3 regions of the Phormidesmis priestleyi ULC007 genome follow, and region 3 is predicted to be linked to each of the others. Evidence: predicted binding sites of a transcription regulator. Region 3 holds the regulator's gene; each other region holds the start of a gene.
What was found. Region 3 encodes NtcA, which controls nitrogen genes in cyanobacteria. Its sites were predicted from a motif close to TTTGTANNNNNNNNTACAAA; they were not measured.
Positions count from the first base shown of each region.

Region 1: the regulator NtcA is predicted to act here: its motif matches at 1,914-1,933, upstream of C7B65_RS16080 (P-II family nitrogen regulator).
Region 2: the regulator NtcA is predicted to act here: its motif matches at 4,979-4,998, upstream of nadA (quinolinate synthase NadA).

Region 1 covers NZ_PVWG01000019.1:30,354-37,740, reverse strand. Annotated here, with positions in the region: gene C7B65_RS16100 (metal ABC transporter permease) at 1-41, shown strand, start outside; gene C7B65_RS16095 (ribosomal maturation YjgA family protein) at 87-473, shown strand; gene queF (preQ(1) synthase) at 475-891, opposite strand; gene C7B65_RS16085 (hypothetical protein) at 1,172-1,765, shown strand; gene C7B65_RS16080 (P-II family nitrogen regulator) at 2,013-2,351, shown strand; gene C7B65_RS16075 (potassium channel family protein) at 2,510-3,211, opposite strand; gene C7B65_RS16070 (TrkH family potassium uptake protein) at 3,289-4,623, opposite strand; gene C7B65_RS16065 (methyltransferase domain-containing protein) at 4,740-5,576, shown strand; gene C7B65_RS16060 (hypothetical protein) at 5,595-6,212, shown strand; gene C7B65_RS16055 (homogentisate phytyltransferase) at 6,272-7,210, shown strand; gene cobA (uroporphyrinogen-III C-methyltransferase) at 7,267-7,387, shown strand, end outside.
Region 2 covers NZ_PVWG01000014.1:30,234-37,620, forward strand. Annotated here, with positions in the region: gene C7B65_RS13710 (RNA polymerase sigma factor SigF) at 1-89, shown strand, start outside; gene C7B65_RS13715 (hypothetical protein) at 328-1,167, shown strand; gene C7B65_RS13720 (BON domain-containing protein) at 1,273-1,644, opposite strand; gene ilvN (acetolactate synthase small subunit) at 1,805-2,350, shown strand; gene C7B65_RS13730 (endonuclease MutS2) at 2,404-4,845, opposite strand; gene nadA (quinolinate synthase NadA) at 5,036-5,995, shown strand; gene C7B65_RS13740 (helix-turn-helix domain-containing protein) at 6,178-6,453, shown strand; gene C7B65_RS28785 (hypothetical protein) at 6,465-7,106, shown strand; gene C7B65_RS13745 (ATP-binding protein) at 7,120-7,387, shown strand, end outside.
Region 3 covers NZ_PVWG01000009.1:89,893-97,279, forward strand. Annotated here, with positions in the region: gene C7B65_RS10475 (bifunctional nuclease family protein) at 1-317, opposite strand, end outside; gene ribE (riboflavin synthase) at 636-1,316, shown strand; gene C7B65_RS10485 (hypothetical protein) at 1,322-1,606, opposite strand; gene C7B65_RS10490 (M23 family metallopeptidase) at 1,654-2,778, opposite strand; gene pgeF (peptidoglycan editing factor PgeF) at 3,095-3,871, shown strand; gene C7B65_RS10500 (hypothetical protein) at 3,882-4,319, opposite strand; gene ntcA (global nitrogen regulator NtcA) at 4,404-5,075, opposite strand; gene fabI (enoyl-ACP reductase FabI) at 5,390-6,190, shown strand; gene hisB (imidazoleglycerol-phosphate dehydratase HisB) at 6,289-6,936, shown strand; gene C7B65_RS10520 (hybrid sensor histidine kinase/response regulator) at 7,071-7,387, shown strand, end outside.

The DNA of each region.
Region 1 (7,387 bases), on a different contig from region 3:
CACCTAAACATGGCTTATTGGTTAGAGCTAAAAATTCATAGGCAGTCAGTGAATAAGTCACAACTCAACGATCGCGTAGTAGATTCATGTCTTATCGAGTTGCTCTTCTCGTCTGCGCGATCGCCCTCCTGCCAATAGGTTATGCAGTACGATTTTCGCAGGGTGGGGCGGAATGGCTACACGACATCGGCGGCAGTCTCACCTACCAGATCTTTTGGATTTTGCTGGTGATGGGTTGCTATCCCAAAGCGTCTGTGATGCGGGTGGCGATCGCCGTTTTCCTCACATCCTGCGCGATCGAGTTTCTTCAGCTTTGGAAGCCACCATTTCTGCAAGCCATTCGCGCCACCCTACCCGGAAGATTGGTTTTGGGCAACACCTTTGGCTGGTCAGACTTCCCCCCTTATTTTGTGGGCAGCTTTTTAGGCTGGGCTGGGGTGAAAACGTTACGCCGATTGACACGCCGAACTTAAATTACGCTTCACCCTTTTTGTGGTTCACTTCAACGACTGTATGCACGTTCCCACGAGGTGTATAGTCGGCTCTGACATTGATTTCTAACGGATCGCAAGCGGCAACCAAATCATCCAAAATCTGGTTAGCAGACTCTTCGTGAGAGATGTAGCGATCGCGGTAGCTGTTGATATAGAGCTTAATGGCTTTTAGCTCAACTACCCGCTGATCGGGCACATAGGTGACATAGATCGTCCCAAAGTCAGGGTAGCCAGAAAACGGACATTTGCAGGTAAATTCTGGCAGCGTAATGGCGATCGTATAGCGCCGTCCGGGTCGCGGATTGGGGAAGGTAATCAGTCCACCTTCTTCGATGATGCGTTCGCCATATTTAACGCCTGGAGCCGACGAAGTTTCTTGCGTTTGAGGATGAGTCATAGAGGTGGATTGGCGATCGTGGATTCAGTCAGTATTGACCATTCTAAAACTGATTGATTGTAGCAATTCTGTTTGCGATCTTGTCGCGATCGAAGCACGAACACACAAGCGGTTTTTGAATTTCTGAGTCATCTTCCACCTGATCGAGAGAAATCTGTCGCGATCGGGTGATTTTTGCCAAATTTCTTGACTATTTTTGCTTCAATTGCCTAAATTACAGCTATTCTGTGGCATAGTTTTCCAGATTCTGCTGACTGTTTGACTGTGGTGATGCAAATTTATGACTTCTAACGTGAACCCTCAACCCTCTGCGCGGACTGCTAAAGCATCCGGGCAACCTGTCTCATCTGCAAGTGCTTATTCTCCGTCTGTGCCCATTTCTCTCTACCGCGAGGTGACCGCCGAGCTTCAGGCTTCAAGATCAACTGTAGAAGCACTCAAAGCGCAAAACCAGCAGTTAGCCAAGCAAAATAATTATCTGCGGCAAGAGGTTGAGAAGGCCGCCTTGACGACTCTACATCTTCGTCAAGTCGTGAGCAATTTGCCGCCCGTGAATATGGATTTGCCTCAAATCCCTCGTGTAGAGGTGATGCCCGACCTAGAGGCTAGATTTAGCGCTCCTCCAGCAGTAGCGCGTCCGCCTGCACCTCCTCTACCCAAGCAATACCTAGTAGAGTCAAACGAGTCGCCCTTGTTGTCAGATCATCTAGTCTTTGAGCAAGAAAGCCAGCCTCGTCGCAAAATTCAGGCTGACAAACGTCCGACTGAGTTAAACGGTTGGTTGTTAGGGCTAATTATTGTGACGATCGTCATCACAGCTTTTGGTACGGGCTTTTTAATTGTGCGCCCCCTCTTGCCGTCTGGGAATAAATAGGCAAGTCTGAAAGCACGTTACAAGCTGCCACAAATGTTGATAAAACGATAGCTAGACTCAATAGACGTGCAATAGTTCGTCAAAAAATCGAGTCGCGATCGTGGGAGACTCTAGGGTATATCTGCACAAGGCATGACTTCAACCTCAAAGGGTAGTCGTCGTTACAAACCGCTTCTGGCTAACGGTGATAGAAGAGTCATGCTGATAGATTGATAGATACAGACAAATTGAGAAGGAGTGTAAGCGCTTGAAGAAGGTTGAGGCTATCATCCGCCCGTTCAAACTTGATGAAGTCAAGATTGCATTAGTCAATGCTGGCATTGTGGGCATGACGGTTTCTGAAGTCCGGGGTTTTGGACGACAGAAGGGGCAAACTGAGCGCTATCGCGGCTCAGAATACACAGTTGAGTTTTTGCAGAAGCTCAAGGTCGAAATCGTAGTCGAAGATGAACAGGTTGATATGGTGGTTGAAAAAATCATTGTTGCTGCCCGCACTGGGGAAATTGGGGATGGCAAAATCTTTATTACTCCCGTTGACCAAGTAATTCGGATTCGGACTGGGGAAAAGAATTTGGAAGCCGTCTAACTTTCCAAAATTCCTTAGAAGTCACTCTTTGAAATTCACCTTTCCAGACTTGATTAGGCAACTCCAACATTGGGGTTGTCTCTTTTTTAGTGACAGCCATTTCAAAAACAATTGCGGCGAAGGAACTCATCGAACTGACGTTAATTTAATTCACAGTTCTAAATGGGTAGTCGATCGATGTCCTTATTCGCCCCAATCACCACGATCGCTGAACCCTTGCGAAGAATGGTGATCGGGTCAGGATTGATCACAAACTTGCCATCTTGACTAAACGCCAGCATATTTAGCCCATAGCGAGCGCGCAGTTTTATTTCGGCGATCGTGCGATTATCAAATTCTTCGGGCACGATCACCTCGACAATGCTGTTTTCGGGGTCGAGTTCAAAGCGTTCTAGAATGCCGGGTTTGGTCAGCGATCGCGCCAGGTTATAGCCCGCGTCGTGTTCGGGAAACACCACATGATCAGCCCCCACTTTTTTGAGCAGCTTTTCATGAATCTCTGAAGAGGCTTTGGCAATCACATGACGAACGCCGCCCTCTTTGACATTGAGTGTCGTAATAATGCTTTCTTGAACATAGTTTCCGATCGCCACAATCACAGTGTCTTGCTCAAGAATTCCGGCTTCTTTAAGGGCAGCGGGTTGGGTTGAGTCAAGCTGTCGCGAATGGGCAACGATGCGATCGCTTAAAGCCTGATCGACTCGCTCCATGTCAGAATCAACCCCTAAAACGTCATATCCCTGACCGTGCAGCGTCGAACAAACCGCGCGACCAAAGCGCCCCAAGCCAATCACCGCAAATTGCTTGTTTTTATGATCAGCCCGAAGCCCATGAAAGAATTTAAGTGCAGATAGATTCACAGTTCTATTAGTAAGGGATTTGAAATAAAGAGTGACCCTGTTATCCTTTAAAGTATCTAACGAGTTGAGCATGCAGCTTAACCCACCAGCAAATTTTCTTCGGGATAATTGACAAAACTGGGCTTTGGGTCGCCTAGAAGCGCACCGACTAGCAGCAAAATTCCCACACGACCGACATACATGGTTCCAATTAAGACAATCTGTCCGAGGGACGAGATGTTGGGCGTTCCGACTGCGGATAGACCAACCGTTGCAAAGGCAGACACCACTTCAAACAAGATATTAATAAAATCAAGCTCTGGATCGGTGAGAGTAATCAAGATTGTTCCGCCGATCACCGTCATAGCAGAACCTACCAAAACGCCTACCGCCTTTAAAATCAGAGGTACCGGAATCTGGCGGTGATAGCACAGCACTTCATCTTTGCCTTGCAAGACGGCTTTGGTGCTGCTAATCAAGACCCGGAACGTCGTTGTTTTGATGCCGCCACCCGTTCCCCCCGGATTTGCGCCAATAAACATTAGCGCGATCGTAATAAATAACCCTGCGTTGGTCATTTTGCTGATGTCGATCGTATTAAACCCTGCCGTTCGTGGCACCACCGACTGAAACCAGGCTGCCATGATTTGATCGCCCCAGCCCAAAGCACCCAGCGTTTGCACATTACGAGATTCGGTTGCGAGAAATGCGAGTGTGCCGATCGCTAATAAGACTAGTGTGGTGCTCAACGCAATCTTAAAGTTGAGTGTGAAAAAAGATCTTTTATCAGAGTTTGAGACGCGATCGCGCCCCCAAAAAAACATCTCCATGATCACTTGATAGCCAATTCCGCCAAAGATGATCAGCAGCGTAATTACGCCATTCATCAAGGGAGATTTAGCATACTGAATTAAATTATCGGAGAACAAGCTAAATCCAGCGTTATTAAAGGCATTAACGCTGTGAAAAATTGAGAGCCACAGCCCTTGGTTAAACCCAAATTGAGGCACAAAGATCAGCATTAACAAAAAGACCCCTGTGAGTTCAAAAATCAGGGTAGTGGCGATAATCGATCGGATCAACATCGCTAACCCCGATAACCCTGGGATGTCTAAAGACTGTTGAATGGCAACTTTATCTCTGAGTCCCAACCGCCTGCCGAGCAGCAGCAGCAGCACTGTCGTTGCTGTCATATAGCCGAGTCCGCCAACTTGCACCAGCAGCACGATTAAGAACTGCCCCCAAAATGAGTAGAATTTGCCGACATCGACGACCGACAGCCCGGTCACACAAACTGCTGAGGTCGAGGTAAACAAAGCAACCACTGGGTTGCTCCAAGCGCCACTGGCGAGAGAGAACGGCATCATCAATAGCAGCGTTCCCGTGGTAATGACGGCGAGAAATCCGAGGCAAATGGTGCGGGAGACAGTCATGAAGGAGTTTGGGATGTGGAGGCAAATTTAGTGTACCTTGCGAACCTCCTTCAGAGACTCATCAAATCGTCGTCGATAAGGTAGGCTGTTTTCTAGCCTTTTAATGAGTTTCTGGCATGACTTCGACCCTCTATCAACAAATTCAGCAGTTTTATGATGCCTCTTCTAGTCTGTGGGAGCAGGTTTGGGGAGAACACATGCACCACGGTTATTATGGGACAGACGGTCGAGACCCCAAAGAACGCAGACAAGCACAGATTGACCTCATTGAAGAACTGTTGCGCTGGGCAAACGTCACCCAGGCTGACAATATTCTGGATGTTGGTTGTGGCATTGGCGGTAGTTCGCTTTATTTAGCCGAGAAATTTGGTGCTAAAGCAACGGGGATTACGTTGAGTCCTGTTCAAGCTAATCGAGCGATCGAGCGGGCCCAATCCGCCAGACTCAACGCTCACTTTCAAGTTGCGAATGCGTTAGAAATGCCCTTCGCTGATGATTCTTTTGATTTGGTGTGGTCGTTAGAAAGTGGCGAACACATGCCCGACAAGGCGAAGTTTTTGCAAGAGTGTCACCGAGTTCTCAAACCAGGTGGCACCTTTATTTTTGCAACGTGGTGTCATCGAGAGATCGATCGCCAACCGCTCACCGCCGACGAGCAAAAGCACTTAGAAGACATTTATCGAGTTTATTGCCTGCCTTATGTGATTTCGCTGCCAGAGTATGAGCAGATTGCTCGTAAAGTGGGTTTCAAAGATCTGCGATCGGCAGATTGGTCAACCGCCGTTGCACCTTTTTGGAACGTCGTCATTGACTCAGCCTTTACGCCAGCCGCCTTTTTTGGACTGTTGACATCGGGCTGGACGACTATTCAGGCAGCCCTGTCGTTGGGACTCATGAGTCGAGGCTACGATCGCGGGCTAATTAAATTTGGGTTAGTCTGTGCTACAAAGTAACCTGAAAGCCGCAGCGAAATGAACAGACTCCTGTTGTTGATCAATCGACTTGCGCGTCGCGATCGTCGATCTCAAAAACCAAATATCTATCTCAAAATCGTTGACGTTTTACTCGCTCTTGTTGGCGTTTTAGTCAGCATCGCGTTGATTAGTTCGATTCTGATTGTGCTACTGATAGTGATTTTTCGCTTCGATCTTTCAACTCCAACTGATGCCACTTGGCTTTATCAACATCAAGAGTCTGAGACTAAAGTGACTGGAGATCAGCAGATTGGAGGCGGATATCTTTTTGTGTTTGACGGTCAAGATGTGTGGTTAAGATTTCGAGTCAAAGAAGACTCAGTGCCAACTAAACCACGGCTTTTTGAGGTGTGCAAACCAAACCAGTTTGCAAAAATTAGACAATGGTTTCTAGAAAACGTTCGCGAACGTTCTGGTTTTTTATCGTCTTTAAACCCGTGGACAAGACTATCTGAAGTCGATTTACAAAGCTTGAATGACTTGAATAATTTGCGCTGCTTTGAGCTAGGAAAGATAGACAATAAGTTCGGACAAATTCCTTCAAATGCAGGCTGGTGGATGCTCTACAATTCAAAGACAAGGCTGCTTTATCTAAGATATACAGAATATGACTAAAGGCTGATAATTTAGCGATCGCTCACTATATAAATCTATTCATAAATTCAAACATTATTATGAGCCGAACTTCTCCAAAATCGTCCGTTTCTTTTGTCTCAAACCCAGTTCAAAGATACGCTCCTGGGCTTTATGCTTTCTGGAAATTCTCTCGCCCCCATACGATCATCGGCACTTCTTGCAGCGTTTTGGGCATGTATTTTATCGCTGCCGCTAATCAGCCCTTTGTCTTTGAGCCTTTCTCCTGGTTTCTGCCTCTGCTGGCGTGTCTCTGTGGGAATGTTTACATCGTCGGACTTAATCAGCTAGAAGATGTTGAGATCGATCGCATCAACAAGCCGCATTTACCACTGGCTTCTGGAGAATTTTCTCGCACTCAAGGAGTCGCGATCGTCACCATTACAGGCATTTTGGCGATCCTCCTTGCCGCCTTACAAGGGCAGTATCTATTAGGAATGGTGGGGTTGAGTTTGGCGATCGGCACGGCCTATTCACTGCCGCCGATTCGTCTCAAGCGGTTTCCCTTTTGGGCATCGCTGTGCATTTTTAGCGTTCGGGGCGCGATCGTCAATCTTGGATTATTTTTGCACTTTAATCATGGATTTCCGATTCCGCCCAAAGTGTGGGCACTGACGCTATTTGTATTGGTGTTTACGTTCGCGATCGCAATCTTTAAAGATATTCCTGACATGGAGGGCGATCGTCAATATAATATCAGCACTTTTACATTAAGAGTCGGTCAGAAAGCCGTGTTCGATCTCTCTCGGTGGGTCTTGACCGCGTGCTATTTAGGAATGGTGGCGGCTGCATTTTGGTTGCCGTCAGTGAATGCACCTTTTCTGATCGTGAGTCATCTTTTGTTGGTCAGTGCCCTATGGTTACGGAGTCAAAAAGTTGACCTACACGAGCCGCGAGAAGTGGCAAAGTTTTATCAATTTATTTGGAAAATGTTCTTTCTGGAATATTTGATTTTTGCGATCGCCTGTCTTTTGCACTGAGTCGAACTTAGCGGAAAATTCAACGATAGTAGAGTTATCTCTCGTCTCTCAGCGCTATGGTCATCCTAGTAGGCAAAGTTTATCTAGTCGGGTCAGGGCCTGGAACCGTTGATTATCTAACTGTCAAAGGTTATCGGCTTTTAACTCAGGCAGAAGTGCTCGTTTATGATGCCTTAG
Region 2 (7,387 bases), on a different contig from region 3:
GCATGGGCATCAGTGCTGTCACCGTCTCCCGTCGCGTGAAAAAAGGCTTGGAATCACTTCAAAAATTGATGGTAGGACTTGAAGACTAGAGAGTATTTCATCATCAGCCGTTTCAATTCTTCCGAGCGAACAGCTTTATTTGGGTGAAACAAAGTGTATCGATCGCCAAAAGTTTAGGGCATACTAGGGATATTCAAAGTTTCTCCCGTTAAAGTCAAAACTAAGCATTTTGCAGAAGTACAAAATCATTTGTAGATGCGATTGACTTAATTTTATTTAACAGGCAGGGCTGGAAACCTATCGGCGCGGAATTCTTGAGGAGAGGAAATGCAGAAGAAGTCTTTGATTGCCTGTGTGGGAGCGTTCTCTATATTGGTTGGCGGTTGTGCCTCAGAGCAATCGAATAATCCTCCTGCAAGTCCGTCTCCAGCAGCGGTGCAGCCCTTCTCAAGGCCTTTGGTTTCTGAAAAGGCGGGTGACAAGAAAGCAAATCTAGCGGCCGCTCGAATCCCAGGTCTGCTGCAATCGACCGATCCAGCTGAGCGCGCACGTCAAGTTCAAGCTGGGATTAACGTCAAGAAAAACCAGAATGATCCCTTTGCAAGTCTAGCTCCACTAATCACTTTTAAGACCCCTGCGGGAACCTCTGGCACACCCGCAGGAAATGACACATCCGGGTCAGGAACAGGCGATCAAACTGCAAGCCCTCCTCAACTCCCGAGTTCTCGTCAGGCTCCTCAGTCAGTCGCTTCTGGAAGGTCGCCTACTCCCCCCGCTCAAAGATCAATTTCTCGAAGACAGATTTCTCGATCGTCTACTCCCTCCGTTGCGTCTAAACCCTCTACGCCCACCATTACTGCCCTACCGCCGCTCCCAGAACCAACTCTAGCGAGAGCCGTAGAAGTTTCAGGGGTTGTGGTAGTAGGGGGTGTTCCACAAGCGATCGTCAAAGCGCCGAATGAGGCAACGACCCGCTATGTCAGAGCAGGTCAACGTCTCTCAAACGGACAAATTTTGGTCAAGCGAATTGAAGTCAACGGTGGCTCTGATCCGGTCGTGATTTTAGAACAGAACGGCATAGAAGTATCGAGAGCCGTGGGCGATAAACCATCCTTAGTAGGTGGCTCACCGACCGCGATCGCGCCAACCTTTCAGTTTCGGGTTTAAGCGATTGGCATTCGCTCGATACCCTGTACCAGGGCGGTAGAGCAAGTCAAAAAAATGTAGCCCGTTTGCACAAGCTACATATCGAGATTAGAAAAGCTTGGTGAATTAGCCAATCTCAACCTGATCGGTACTAACCGCCGATGCACCGTTGACATTGTTGGCAATTTCAACCAGCTTATTGACGATTTCTTGGCTGGGTGCTTTACCTTTAAGCACCACAGTGGTGCCTGTTTGAGCCACATAAACGTGATCTAGGTCAGCGACTTCAGAATCTTGATCAAACGCCAGAGCAACTCGTTTTGCTAACCCGCTTTGGTCATATTCGCCATTTAAACCGACTCTTTCAGGCGGAATTGCTTCAGCAGCCGGGGAACCAGCAGAGGCATCCATTGGGGCTTGAGCCACTGGCTGCCCACTAATTGCCTGCTGAGGATCTGGGGGTTTTTCTTGCCCGAACAGTCTTTGTAACCAACCCATAAAAGCCTTTGCTCCACGTAAAATCTACACAATTAATTAGAACGGTTAGAGCACCACAGCGCATCTACCTACAGCGAGAATAATATCCGATCGAGAGGATATAAAGCTGTTTGGGCAAACACAATAGTATTCGTGAAGTTGCACGATAGAATAGGAAAACTTGATTTTTCTGTTGACCAATACGGCGATGAAGCACACCCTTTCTGTTCTGGTTGAAGACGAAGCCGGGGTTTTGACTCGGATTGCTGGATTGTTTGCCCGTCGGGGGTTTAATATCGAAAGTCTCGCGGTAGGCCCAGCCGAGCAAATGGGCGTTTCACGAATCACAATGGTGGTGCCGGGAGACGATCGCACCATTGAGCAGTTGACCAAACAACTCTACAAGCTGATTAATGTGATCAAGGTGCAAGACATTACCGAAGTTCCCTGTGTGGAGCGGGAGTTGATGTTGCTGAAAGTGAACGCCGGAAGCACGAATCGGTCGGAAATTGTCGAACTCGCTAAAATTTTCCGCGCACGAGTTGTGGATGTGTCAGAAGACTCGCTGACGTTGGAAGTAGTAGGCGATCCAGGGAAGATGGTCGCGATCGTTCAGGTGCTAAATAAGTTTGGAATCCGCGAAATCGCTCGCACAGGCAAAATCGCGCTGACCCGTGAATCAGGCGTTAATACCGAATTTCTCAAATCACTGGAAGCTAAAGTTTGAGCGTCTAGTCATTATCCGTAAATCTGTTGAACTGAGATTTCTGTAAAACTTCACTAAATCGGATAGGCGATCGTTACTCCAGAACCACCGTCTTCTGGAGGAGCCAACTCAAATCGCTGGATGCGCGGATGTTGCTGCAAGAATGCATGAACGCCTTGCCGCAGTTTCCCCGTGCCGTGACCGTGAATAATCCAAATCGCTCCACCGACTTCAGAAATCGCTCGATCGAGCAAAATTTCAGCATCGGCAACCCGATTGCCACGAATGTCAATGGTGTTGCGAGACGTGCGAATTGCTGGCGTGGGAGGTGGCGGAGTTTTTTCCTCAGATTTACGATCGTCGGATTTGCGCTCTTCTCGCTTGGCAGGTTTTTCGCCCGTCAAAGACTCAACATCCTGCAAAGGAACGGTCATCTTCATTAAACCAAACCGCACGACCAGTTCTTCATCGTCTGAAACACTGATCACTTCCGCAGTTTGCCCCAATCGAGGAATGCGGACTTTATCACCCACCTGCGGACGAAATCCCGGTTTAGGTTTGGCAGGTTGGCGAGAAGGAAGCTGTTTTTCAGCAATGCGGTTTAAGGCATCAGTGGCTTGTTGGGCATCTTGAGCGGTGACATTGCCCTTTTGCAGTTGGCGAATGACTTTCGCAATTTCAGACTTTGCCTCAACGATCGCGTCCTGAACAGCTTTTTCTTGCGCCTGTTGCAGCGATCGCTCCCGTTCTTGGAGATTGGCAGCTTTGTCGGAGACTTGCCGATACAGTTTTTCGGCACTCTCCAGGATTTTTGCCGCTTCTTGGGCTTTGGTTTCTTGTCGTCGCCGTTGAGATTCTAATCCTGCAATTACCTGGTTGACATCTTCAGAGGCACCGCCTACCTGTTCTTGAGCGCTTTGAATGATGTCTTCTTTGAGTCCGAGGCGACGCGCGATCGTCAGCGCATTCGATCGTCCAGGAATGCCCCACAGCAAGCGATAAGTGGGAGACAAAGAGACATCATCAAACTCAACCGAGGCATTCTCAAAGCGATCGTCTTCATATTTAAGCGCTTTAAGTTCGCCAAAGTGGGTTGTGGCGATCGTCAGTGCTGCGTGATCGGCGAGATATTTGAGCAGCGCGATCGCAAGCGCACTACCTTCGGTCGGATCGGTTCCGGCTCCGACTTCATCTAATAAAACGAGAGAATTTGAGACGAGTTTTAAATCAGAATTCTCTGACTGCGTTGAGTCTTCATCAACTGTCAGCGCATTCAAGATGCGACTAATCCGCCGGATATGACCCGAAAACGTTGAAAGGCTTTGCTCTAACGATTGCTCATCGCCAATATCGGCAAGAACTTGATCAAACCAGGGCAACTCTACAGGCTCACGAGCCGGGATAAACAATCCGACTTTTGCCATCAAAATCGCTAATCCGAAAGTCTTGAGCGTGACGGTTTTTCCTCCAGTATTGGGCCCTGTAATCGCCACAACTTTAATCTGAGGCTGAATGAACAAATCGATCGGAATCACCGATCGACCCTGTTCATGCCGCTGTTGCCAAACGAGCAGCGGATGGCGAAGTTGACGCAGCGTCACGACTTCAGGAGACACATTTTCTCTAGCCACATAGTTGATAAACCGCGGCGGATTGGCTTCTAACCAAAGGCTATAGCGGGCCCGAGCCGTCGCCAGATCCAGCGTGGTGCAGATCACGAGCAGTCTTTCTAAGTCGTCTTGAACCGCAGCAACCTGTTCTGTCAAGACTCGTCGAACGGCTTCTTCTTCAACCTGTTCTTGACGCTGGAGCTGTCGAAGTTGATTGTTGAACTGAATCGTTGAGTTTGGCTCGACATAAAGCGTTGCCCCGCTCATCGACGTATCGTGAACAATGCCCGGAACGGCATCTTTTTGAGGCGCTTTCACCGGAACAACATATCGCCCGTCGCGTTGTGTGATCAGTTGCTCTTGAATGGCGTTTGCCTGACGCTGCATAAGTCGTTGCAGCAAATCGTAAATGCGATCGCGCAGTTGTTTCTGCTTTGCCCGAATCTCAGCCAGTTTAGGACTCGCCCGCTCACTCACCTTACCGTCGTCGTTAATACAGCGATAAATTTCCTGCTCAATTTCAGGATAGGTTCGTAGCTCAGACACGAGAACACTCAAGACGGGAATCTCGTCTTGGTTGTCGATCGTCCGTCGCAGCGTTCTAGCACCTGATAATGTCTTGGCGATCGCCAGCAGTTCGGCTCCTGACAAAATGCCTTGCAGGGCGGCACGTTCGATCGCTTCACCAATATCGTCAATGCCGTCAAAGCGCAACCCACTGGGCAACCGACTCTCTAAGCTATAGACTTCTTGAGTTTGCGCTAACAGCGTCAGCGTGTCTGCTTGACGAGCCGGAATTTTGAGCCGACGGGCGGCGATCGCACCTAATTTCGTCGCTGCAAATGTCGCTAAGTGCTGACAAAGGCGCGACCACTCCAATAGTTCTAAAGTCTCCGATTGGATCAAAGCTTGAAAGTTTCGGTAAAGGCTACTAATCCCATTCTAGAAGGATGCGGGAGGAAGAATGGGGAGTGAATCTGACAAGGGATAGATCTCATTTTTTAAGTGGTAGCTTCTGCTAAAACTTGTCTTGATATTTTTGGTAAATTAAACTATAAATACTAGAATAGAGGTTCATCGTTTTCGGGTTGCCATTGTGTTTACTACTCTTTCTTCTCCCAAAGTCGGCTTGCCTCGTGATTTGTTTGGTGCGATCGCTGACCTCAAGCGCGAACTCAATGCGGTGGTTTTGGCGCACTACTACCAAGATCCTGATATTCAAGACGTTGCCGATTATTTAGGCGACTCTTTGGGGCTTTCGCAACAAGCTGCTAAAACTGAGGCCGACGTAATTGTTTTCGCAGGCGTGCATTTTATGGCAGAAACCGCGAAGATTCTCAATCCTAACAAACTGGTGTTGCTGCCAGACTTAGACGCGGGTTGTTCTCTTGCCGATAGTTGTCCGCCCGATGCCTTTGCCCAATTTAAGGCAAAACATCCCGATCATTTGGTAATTTCTTACATAAATTGCACAGCAGACATTAAGGCAATGAGTGACATTATTTGCACCAGCGCGAATGCAGTGTCGATCGTCCGTCAAATTCCTGCCGATCAGCCAATTATTTTTGCGCCCGATCGCAACCTCGGTAAGTATGTCAGCGAACAAACTGGGCGAGAAATGGTGCTCTGGCAAGGAAGCTGCATGGTGCACGAAACGTTTTCTGAGAAGAAAATGGTGCAACTCAAGATTCAGCATCCTGAAGCTGAGGTGATCGCTCACCCAGAATGTGAACCTGCGGTGTTGCGCCACGCCGACTACATCGGTTCGACAACGGCTTTGTTGAACTATTGCCAGAAAAGCTCAAGCGAGTCTTTTATTGTGGCAACCGAAGCGGGGATTCTTCATCAAATGCAGAAAGCTGCCCCTAACAAGCAATTCATCGCCGCTCCGCCAGTGAACAACTGTGCTTGCAACGAGTGTCCTCATATGCGACTCAACACATTAGAAAAGTTGTATCTGGCAATGAAGACTCGATCGCCAGAAATCACCTTGCCTGAACAGACTCGCCTCGCTGCCCTACGTCCAATTCAAAGAATGCTAGAAATGAGCATCTAATACTGATCATGTCGATTCAACCCAACCGCTCCGATCTCAGTTTCAACCATTGCGTTAAAACCCAACTTATTAAATCTTTTAGAAGACAAAGAAGTGAATTCATAGGCTAAGGTACAATTTTCTGTAGCGTTTGCCATAGTGCTTTACACAAAAAACACTAGAATTTCGTGCTGAAGGTAAATATGCTGAAGCAACCTGAAATTAGTCGGTTAATTCGTGAACTTCGGCAATTAACTGGATTGACCCAAGAACAATTTGCCGCTGCTTTAGGTGTGACTTACAGCACCGTTAATCGATGGGAAAATACCCATATGCAACCCTCTCCCCTGGCACTAAAACAGATTAAAGCCATGCTGAAAGAGATAAGCACCACTCTTGAAGCAGAGCGATCGCAGCAGTGTCAACAGTTACTCGATCGCCATTTTCCAGAAGCACTGCCAAATCAACGAGAAATTTAAGAATCTAAATAATGTCTGACGAAACGCTGGATTTGACAATCGATTTAACTAACTGCGATCGCGAACCGATCCACATTCCAGGACTGGTTCAACCTCATGGGGTGCTGCTAGTTTTGCACGGTTCCAATCTAGAAATCCTTCAGGTAAGCCGCAACACGTTTGAACTGCTCAATCGCTCTGCCGAGGAATTGCTAGGTCAGCCGTTGGCAGATTTATTGGGTGACGAGCAGGTTAAGCTAATTCAGCAATGTTTGACAGAGGATTTTGAGAGCGTTAATCCGCTCAATTTATCGATCGAGCGGCAGCATCAATCCATCGCGTTTGATGGCATTGTGCATCGCCTAGATTCGTTCATTGTGCTGGAATTAGAGCCGAATACCATCGAGAGTCATGCCAACTTTTTCGACTTTTATCATCAAGTGAAAGGCACGATTACCCGCATTCAAAAAGCACCGACGCTGCTGGAAATGTGTCAAGAGGTTGTCAAAGAAGTCCGGCGAATTACTGGCTTCGATCGCGTCATGGTCTATCAGTTTGATGCGGAGGAATCAGGCAGCGTGATCGCAGAAGATACCAACCAGAAAACGCCTTCTGGGCTTACGCTATCCGTCTTCCGACATTCCCCAGCAAGCTCGACACCTGTATACCCTTAACTGGCTGCGGCTAATTCCCGATGTCAGCTACCAGCCTGTCGCGTTAACTCCGACAAACAATCCTGTCACTCAGCAACCGCTTGATCTGAGTTTGTCCGTGTTGCGAAGTGTGTCTCCCCTTCACCTGGAATATCTGCAAAATATGGGCGTGACTGCTTCCATGTCCATTTCGCTGATGCAGGATCAAAAGCTGTGGGGATTGATTGCCTGCCATCATTTGTCTCCCAAATATGTTTCCTACAATATCCGCACAGTTTGCGAGTTTATTGGGCAGGTGATGT
Region 3 (7,387 bases):
TCGCTAGGACGAGCATCAATTTCTCGCTTCGCTTCCCCTTGGTTCACAATCAGCACCGCATAAAACGTATTATCTTGTAAAGAGTGAATAACGATTCGCTCTAGGGTCATCTCCCACGACTCCATCAAGTTGACAAATAGATCATGGGTGAGAGGACGCGGCGGTGTCTGGTTTTCTAGAGCGCTGATGATGGCTTTTGCCTGGTCTTGCCCGATATAGATCGGCAGCGCTCGGCGGTCAGTCCCATCTTTGAGGAGTACGATCGGGCTGCGGGTTGCCGCGTCTAATGCGATTCCAGCGACCTTCATTTCAATCATCGGTATAGCCTCTAGAACACTTGAAGCGAGAGAAACGTTAGATTCGTGAATAATACAAAGTCAGCCAACTATCTAGCACACCCGCTTTGGGAACACTCAAACAGGGATGCAATACTAAGTATGCCCTGATCTCTGCCCTGATCCTAAATGATCCGCCTCAGAATTTGACAAAATAAAGCAGACTTCTTCATTTCATCAAGTTTCTAAAAAAGATTAATTCTAATCTAAATTCTGAATCCTTGACTCTAGCCTTTCGCCGCTAAAGCTCCATCGTAGATTATTGCTAAAATCCTGATCCTTTACACCCCTTTAAGAATCGTGTTTACAGGACTAATTCAAACCGTTGGCACCCTTCAAACTTTAGGATCTGAACATCTTCAGATTGCTTGCTCAAACTCCACGGCCCCCCTAGTTTTGAAAGACTTAGCGATCGGCGATAGTGTTGCCGTTGACGGGGTTTGCCTCACCGTGACTGCGATTTTGGGATCGGGGTTTGTGGCAGTTGTCTCTCCTGAAACGACGGAGCGCACCACGTTGTCTCAGAACACTGGCAATAAGCGTGTCAACCTCGAAACCTCTTTGCGTGTTGGCAGCAAGTTGGGCGGTCACTTTGTCACAGGGCACATTGACGGTACAGGAATGCTCAAATCGGCAGTGCAGACCGCAAGCTCTTGGGAAATGACGTTTACGACCGCGAGTCAGCGAGTTGCCCGCTACATTCTCCCCAAAGGAAGTGTGGCGATTAACGGCATTAGTTTGACCGTTGCTAACTGTGATCCGGCTGGATCTTGGTTCACGGTCGCAGTGATCCCGCACACCTATGAGGAAACCAACCTTTGTCACCTCAGCCCAGGCAGTTGGGTGAATTTAGAGGGCGATATTTTGGGTAAGTATGTTGAGAAGTTTCTACGATCGGGTTCTGCCAGTCATGGGGAAATCGCGATCGGTTCTCCTGCTGTCCTCAGTCCCGATTTTTTAGCGGAACATGGCTATCTGTAAATTCATTAAAAATGCTGCATTGAAGGTTCTTGAGAGTTGCGCCTGGGTATGCCATAGAGATAATGATCATGCTCGATCGCCCAATCTTCCGGCAGATCCTTCACGGTTCCTGCATATTTCTTGAGAACATTCCAAGCATTACTCCTTTCTTTTGAGGATTCAGTTTGAGACATCGGCACTTCGTCAATCACAAGGACAATTTTGTGATCGCCTGGGGGAATGTCAGCAGGTAGCTGGAGCGTCAGCTTTCCATCTGGAGCAACATGCGCGATCGTTTCGATAGTTTTCATTTCAGGATAGAAAGTTGTTTGGTGAATGCGCGATCGCCAAGTCTGCTCTAAGATTTGCCGTTGCTTGGTTGAACGGGTGCCTTTTGAGCCGTTTGGAGCGACTTCACCAACTGAGCCAGCGCAGACTCTAGCTGCACCCCTGGATCTTGAGCGACCCAGCCTTCGGTCGTCAGTTGTCTAAACTCAAAGTGCAGGTGAGGCCCCGTAGAGTTGCCAGTGCTGCCGCTCCGTGCGATCACGGTGCCTTGTTTGACGGCTTCGCCCGGTTTGACAAAGATCTCTGAGAGGTGCCCATAAAGCGTTTGCTGCTTGCCGTTGTCGTGTTCGAGGGCGATCGCTAACCCATAGCCGCCAAAAAAGTCTGCTAAAACCACTCGACCTGCCAGCGCTGCTAAAACGGGAGTCCCCATCGGCGCGCCCAAATCTGTGCCAGCGTGAAAGCGAGCATCGCCACTGATTGGGTGAATTCGCCAGCCAAAAATTGACGTGATCTCAACCGGGATCGAGAGCGGGAACATCAGCCGTAGATTTCCATTCCCTGGGCGACCTAAGGGGCGAATTGTGCGGTTATAGTAGTCTTTCACAAAGCTGTAGGCAGGTGCGGCGGCAGTCGTTACACTCGCCTCTGGGCTGCTAGAGAAACTTCTAATAGTTGGAGTCGCGCTCACTTGCACAGACTCGACCTCGCCCCCGATCGCTCCGATGTTCCTCCGAACCGATGCGCTTGCAACTGGGCGTTGACTGCCACATGATCCATCTGCGATCGCCTGTCCTTGATTGAGCGTGATCTCACAGCCCGACGAGCGATTTGTAATCACGATCGTGCTAGGTGCCTCATACGATTCTGAAGGCGGGGTCACAGCAGGAGAAGTTTGGGTAGGCTGCACGTCGATTTGCACTTGATCGGCAGGGGCTGAACGTTCGGGCAGGGCTAGGGCAGCAGCACCGAGGGTCGTAGATGACAATCTCTCGTTTGATAGGGCACTTGCTGGCGACGCAGACTGAGAGCTTGACGGAGCCGAAATGATCACCGGGGGCACATTAGACGGAGCTTGAGCGATCGCTGCCCCACTGCCCAAAATGCCAACTCCGCTCAAGTAACTCAACCGCCTGATTAAAAAACGTTGCCCCCAAAAAGTTTTCTGGCGGGTCACGTTGGGTTGCTGAGTCATGATCAATCTCCTCACGAATTGCTTGCTGCGCTGGTGTAATGTGACACTTGTCGAGAATGCTCGTTGCCAGGTTCCAGTTTACCTGCCCTGCGAGAACGATCGCTTAGATCATAATATTTCAACCATTACCTTTGTCGAAACTTAACACGCAGTCTACTCCAGAGATATTCTTCAAGGTTCTTCTGAGCGCACCCGGACTTTCTCGCAAAGCGGCAAATACTACGTGGAGCGAAGCTAACGCGCTTCTAGAAGGCTAAAAACAACGATCGATTGCTAAAGTGAACGTGACCCTATCACCCCGCAGTCTCGATTAGTCATGCACACTTGGCACTGGCAAACTTGGAATCATCTACCCTATTTAACGTCTAGTCTGCTAGCGCCCTGGAAACACGGCTTTTTTACGCAACAGTTTGCACCGCGATCGCCCTTTGAGATCACGGAGGCGTTGTATCCATTTGCTCAGGCATATCGCGCTAAACAAGTGCATGGCAACGTCGTGTTGGCACCGTCAGAAATGCCAACTCCGTTAACGAATGAGAATCTACCCGATGCCGATGGAGTAATTTCGGAGCAAGCCAGTCAAGCGATGTGGGTTTGCAGCGCTGACTGTACCCCAGTGCTGATTGCGGATGTCAAGACAGGTCAAGTGGCTGCTGTCCATGCGGGATGGCGGGGAACGGCTCAAAAGATTGTGCCCGGCACGATCGCGCGTCTCTGCCAGCAAGGGAGCCAAATTCAAGATTTGCGGGTAGCGATGGGCCCAGCGATCGCAGGGGAAGTCTATCAGGTTTCTACTCATGTGGCAGTCGAGGTCGGAGCGACTGTCATCAACCTCGATTTAGAAAGTTCTTTAGACGCGAACGTAGAACGATTACTAGAAATGCCCAATTCTCCAGTGCTGTCTGACTCGACATCGGGGCGAGTGCGATTAGATGTGCGACGAGTTAATGCTCTGCAACTAGAGCGATTGGGACTTGGCGAAGAACAGATCGCGATCGCGCCTCACTGCACCTATCAAGACTCTCTGAATTTCTTTTCATACCGACGTGAAAAATTAAAGAAAGCTCAGTGGTCAGGCATCGTCAGCACCTAATCACCGCCTTCTAGTTTTTGCCATAATATTTTTCTAGCAGCGATCGCAGCATATCAACCATCGGAATGCCTTCTTCGACCGCTTTAGCTTTGATAGCTTTGTGCAACGGCTTAGAGATATCTAAAGTCAGCCGTTTCATTTTCACTGATTTCTCAGAAGACTGATCTTTAGTATCTTTAGCGGACTTTTTGGAGGTGATTTCGACTGCTTTTTCGTCAGGCACCCCTTCGATCGGTGCGACAGCTTTTGTTTTTGTGATCTTTTTAGCAACGTGAGCTGCTTTTTCGGCAACAGGTTTTACTGCTGCTGCAACAGTTTCTGCGACAGACACCGAGGCCTCAGGAGCAGGGCTTTCTTCAGCACTTTTTCCACCAGCCCACTCATTCAGATTGGTGGGTGCTGACGTTCCATTAGATTTTGAGACAGTTTTAGTTTTCTTATTAACCATGTTCTGTATTTACGATTTAGTGCTTTTACAGAATATCGTATTTACAGAAACAAGGATCAATTAGTTACAGGAATTACCTGATCACTAAGTGAACTGCTGACTCAAGGTGACTGGGTTATGCACCGTGATTTTTTTCTTGTGAATTGAGATCATTTTGTCTTGACGTAAATCGCCTAACAGCCGAGTCACTGTGACGCGAGTTGAGCCGATCGCTTCAGCAATGGCCTGGTGTGAGAGCTTCAGATCGATCGTGATCCCATCTTGACCAGGAACCCCAAAATCGCGGCAGAGAATCAGCAAGAAGCTAACTAGGCGAGAACCCATATCTCGATGGGCCAGAGTTTCGATCATCATCTCAGTTTGCAGAATTCGAGACGACAAACCCCGCAGCATCAGCATTGACAATTCGGGGTTGTCTTTGAGCGCTTTTTCGACTTGCTCGATCGGCACCGACAACAACTCAGCCGGGGTAAACGCAACCGCGTGATAGAAGCGATCGGAACGCTGCCCCGTAATCAGCGATAACACGCCAAAGACACTATTCTCGCGCAGTAGGGCAACGGTGATTTCTTCACCTGCTTCATAAACTCTAGAGAGCTTCACTGCCCCTTTTAATAAGAAATAAACCCGCTCTGCCGGGTCGCCTGGAAAGAAAATCGTCTTGCCGCGCTCAAACGTCTCTACGACTGGCGGGAAGGCTCCTCCACCAATCTGACGAAACATCGTTGCTAAGGGTCGCTCTTTGGTCACTACCATTTCCTTTGTCGTAACTCCTACTCCAATTTTCTCCCTGTCATCGACGGAGCCTTAATCTAAGACTTTTCTGTGAGAGATTGATGACTTTAGAACACTTAAACTCACTCTCGCGGTACTTTTTGTGCCTAATACTACCTTATTTCTTCTAGCAGCCGGAAGTTTTCTGAAAACCGGGTAGGGACTCTGTTATTACTTCAAGTTTTTCAATAACTCAATTAAGATTTGCCCACATCCTAGCGCTAAGTAAAGCGATTTGCACTTCAACCGTTACCCGTCGCACTGTAGTCTTGTAGATGCTATTGAAATGAATGTCTATGTTGAACCTGACTGGAAAAAACGCTCTGGTGACTGGAATTGCCAATAACAAGTCGATCGCGTGGGGCATTGCTCAACAACTCCACAAAGCGGGCGCAAATCTTGGCATCACCTACCTGCCCGATGAACGGGGAAGGATGGAGAAAAAGGTTGCCGAACTCGTAGAGCCATTGCAGCCCAGCTTATTTTTGCCGTTAAATGTTCAGGACGATGACCAGATTCAGGCGACGTTTGACACGGTGCGCGACCAATGGAATCAGCTAGATATTCTCATTCACTGTCTAGCCTTTGCCAGTAAAGACGATCTGTCTGGCGACTTTAGCAAAACGAGTCGCGCTGGGTTCACCACGGCTCTTGACATCAGTGCTTATTCGTTAATCAAGCTGGCTGGCGTTGCAAAACCTTTGATGACCAACGGCGGCAGCATTGTCACGATGACCTATTTTGGCGGTGTGAAAGTGATCCCCAATTACAATGTCATGGGGATTGCAAAAGCGGCATTAGAAATGAATGTGCGATATCTCGCCTCTGAGATGGGGGCACAAAATATTCGAGTTAACGCGATCTCAGCCGGCCCGATTCGGACGTTGGCTTCGTCGGCGGTGGGCGGAATTTTAGATATGATTCACCACGTTGAAGCGGTGGCTCCTCTGGGTCGGACGGTGACTCAAACAGAAGTCGGCAATACGGCAGCGTTTTTGTGTAGTGATTTGTCTAGCGGCATTACGGGACAAACGATCTACGTTGATGCTGGATACGAAATCATGGGGATGACGGGATCAAAAAGCGCGGCAGAGTAGGGACGCGATCGCCCCACCAGCAAATCCAGCAGTGTTGACTAAAATAAAATGCTGCTGGATTTTTTGGATTGCAGAGATAATGGAAAATAATCTTCAAAATGACTCCTATGCAGACCAGCGATCGTCTTCAAGTTGCGCCTTCCTACATTCCTGAAGGGAATCGGACTGCCTCGGTCAGCCGCAAAACAGGTGAAACCGATGTGCATATCAGCCTCAACTTAGATGGCACAGGTCAGTGCGTTGCCAAAACGGGAATTCCTTTTCTCGATCATATGCTGCACCAGATTTCATCACACGGGCTGATTGATTTAGAGGTGCAAGCAATAGGCGATATCGAGATTGATGATCACCACACCAACGAAGATGTCGGAATTACGCTGGGAATGGCGTTTGCCAAAGCACTGGGCGATCGCAAAGGCATCGTGCGGTTTGGTCATTTTGTTGCGCCGCTCGATGAAGCCCTCGTTCAAATTGCGCTTGATTTTTCGGGTCGCCCCCACTTGAGTTATGGGTTAGAGATTCCGACTCAGCGAGTGGGAACGTATGATACGCAACTGGTGCGAGAATTTTTTGTGGCGATCGTCAATCACTCTCAGATGACGCTGCACATTCGTCAGCTAGACGGCATTAACTCCCATCACATTATCGAGGCGACGTTTAAAGCGTTTGCGCGATCGCTCCGCATGGCAGCCGAGATCGATCCGCGTCGTGCCCATACGATTCCTAGCTCTAAAGGCGTACTATAAGCTTGACAATCTATCTCAAAGGTGATGAAAAAGACTAGTCACTCTGTAAACCTCTCAGAAAAGGGTTTAGTGGCTATACTCTGCTTTAAGCCTGACCCTCAGCAGGTGACTTTTTTTACTAGTTTTCCAAGCTCATGACTAGCGAACCTGAAAAACCTGTTGGCGATATCCTACTCGTAGATGACATAGACAATTTGCGATCGCTGTCAGGGTTGTTGACGCAACAGGGGCACAAAGTTCGCAAAGTGACTGATGGAATGTTGGCACTGCAAGCGGCAATTTTGAATCCTCCCGATCTGATTTTGCTTGACATTGTGATGCCATCGTTGAGTGGCTATCAGGCGTGCAGCTTTCTTAAATCTAGCGATCGCACTCGCGATATCCCGATTATTTTTCTCAGCGCCAATGATGAAGCGCTCGATAAAGTGATGGCGTTTCGCTTTGGGGGATC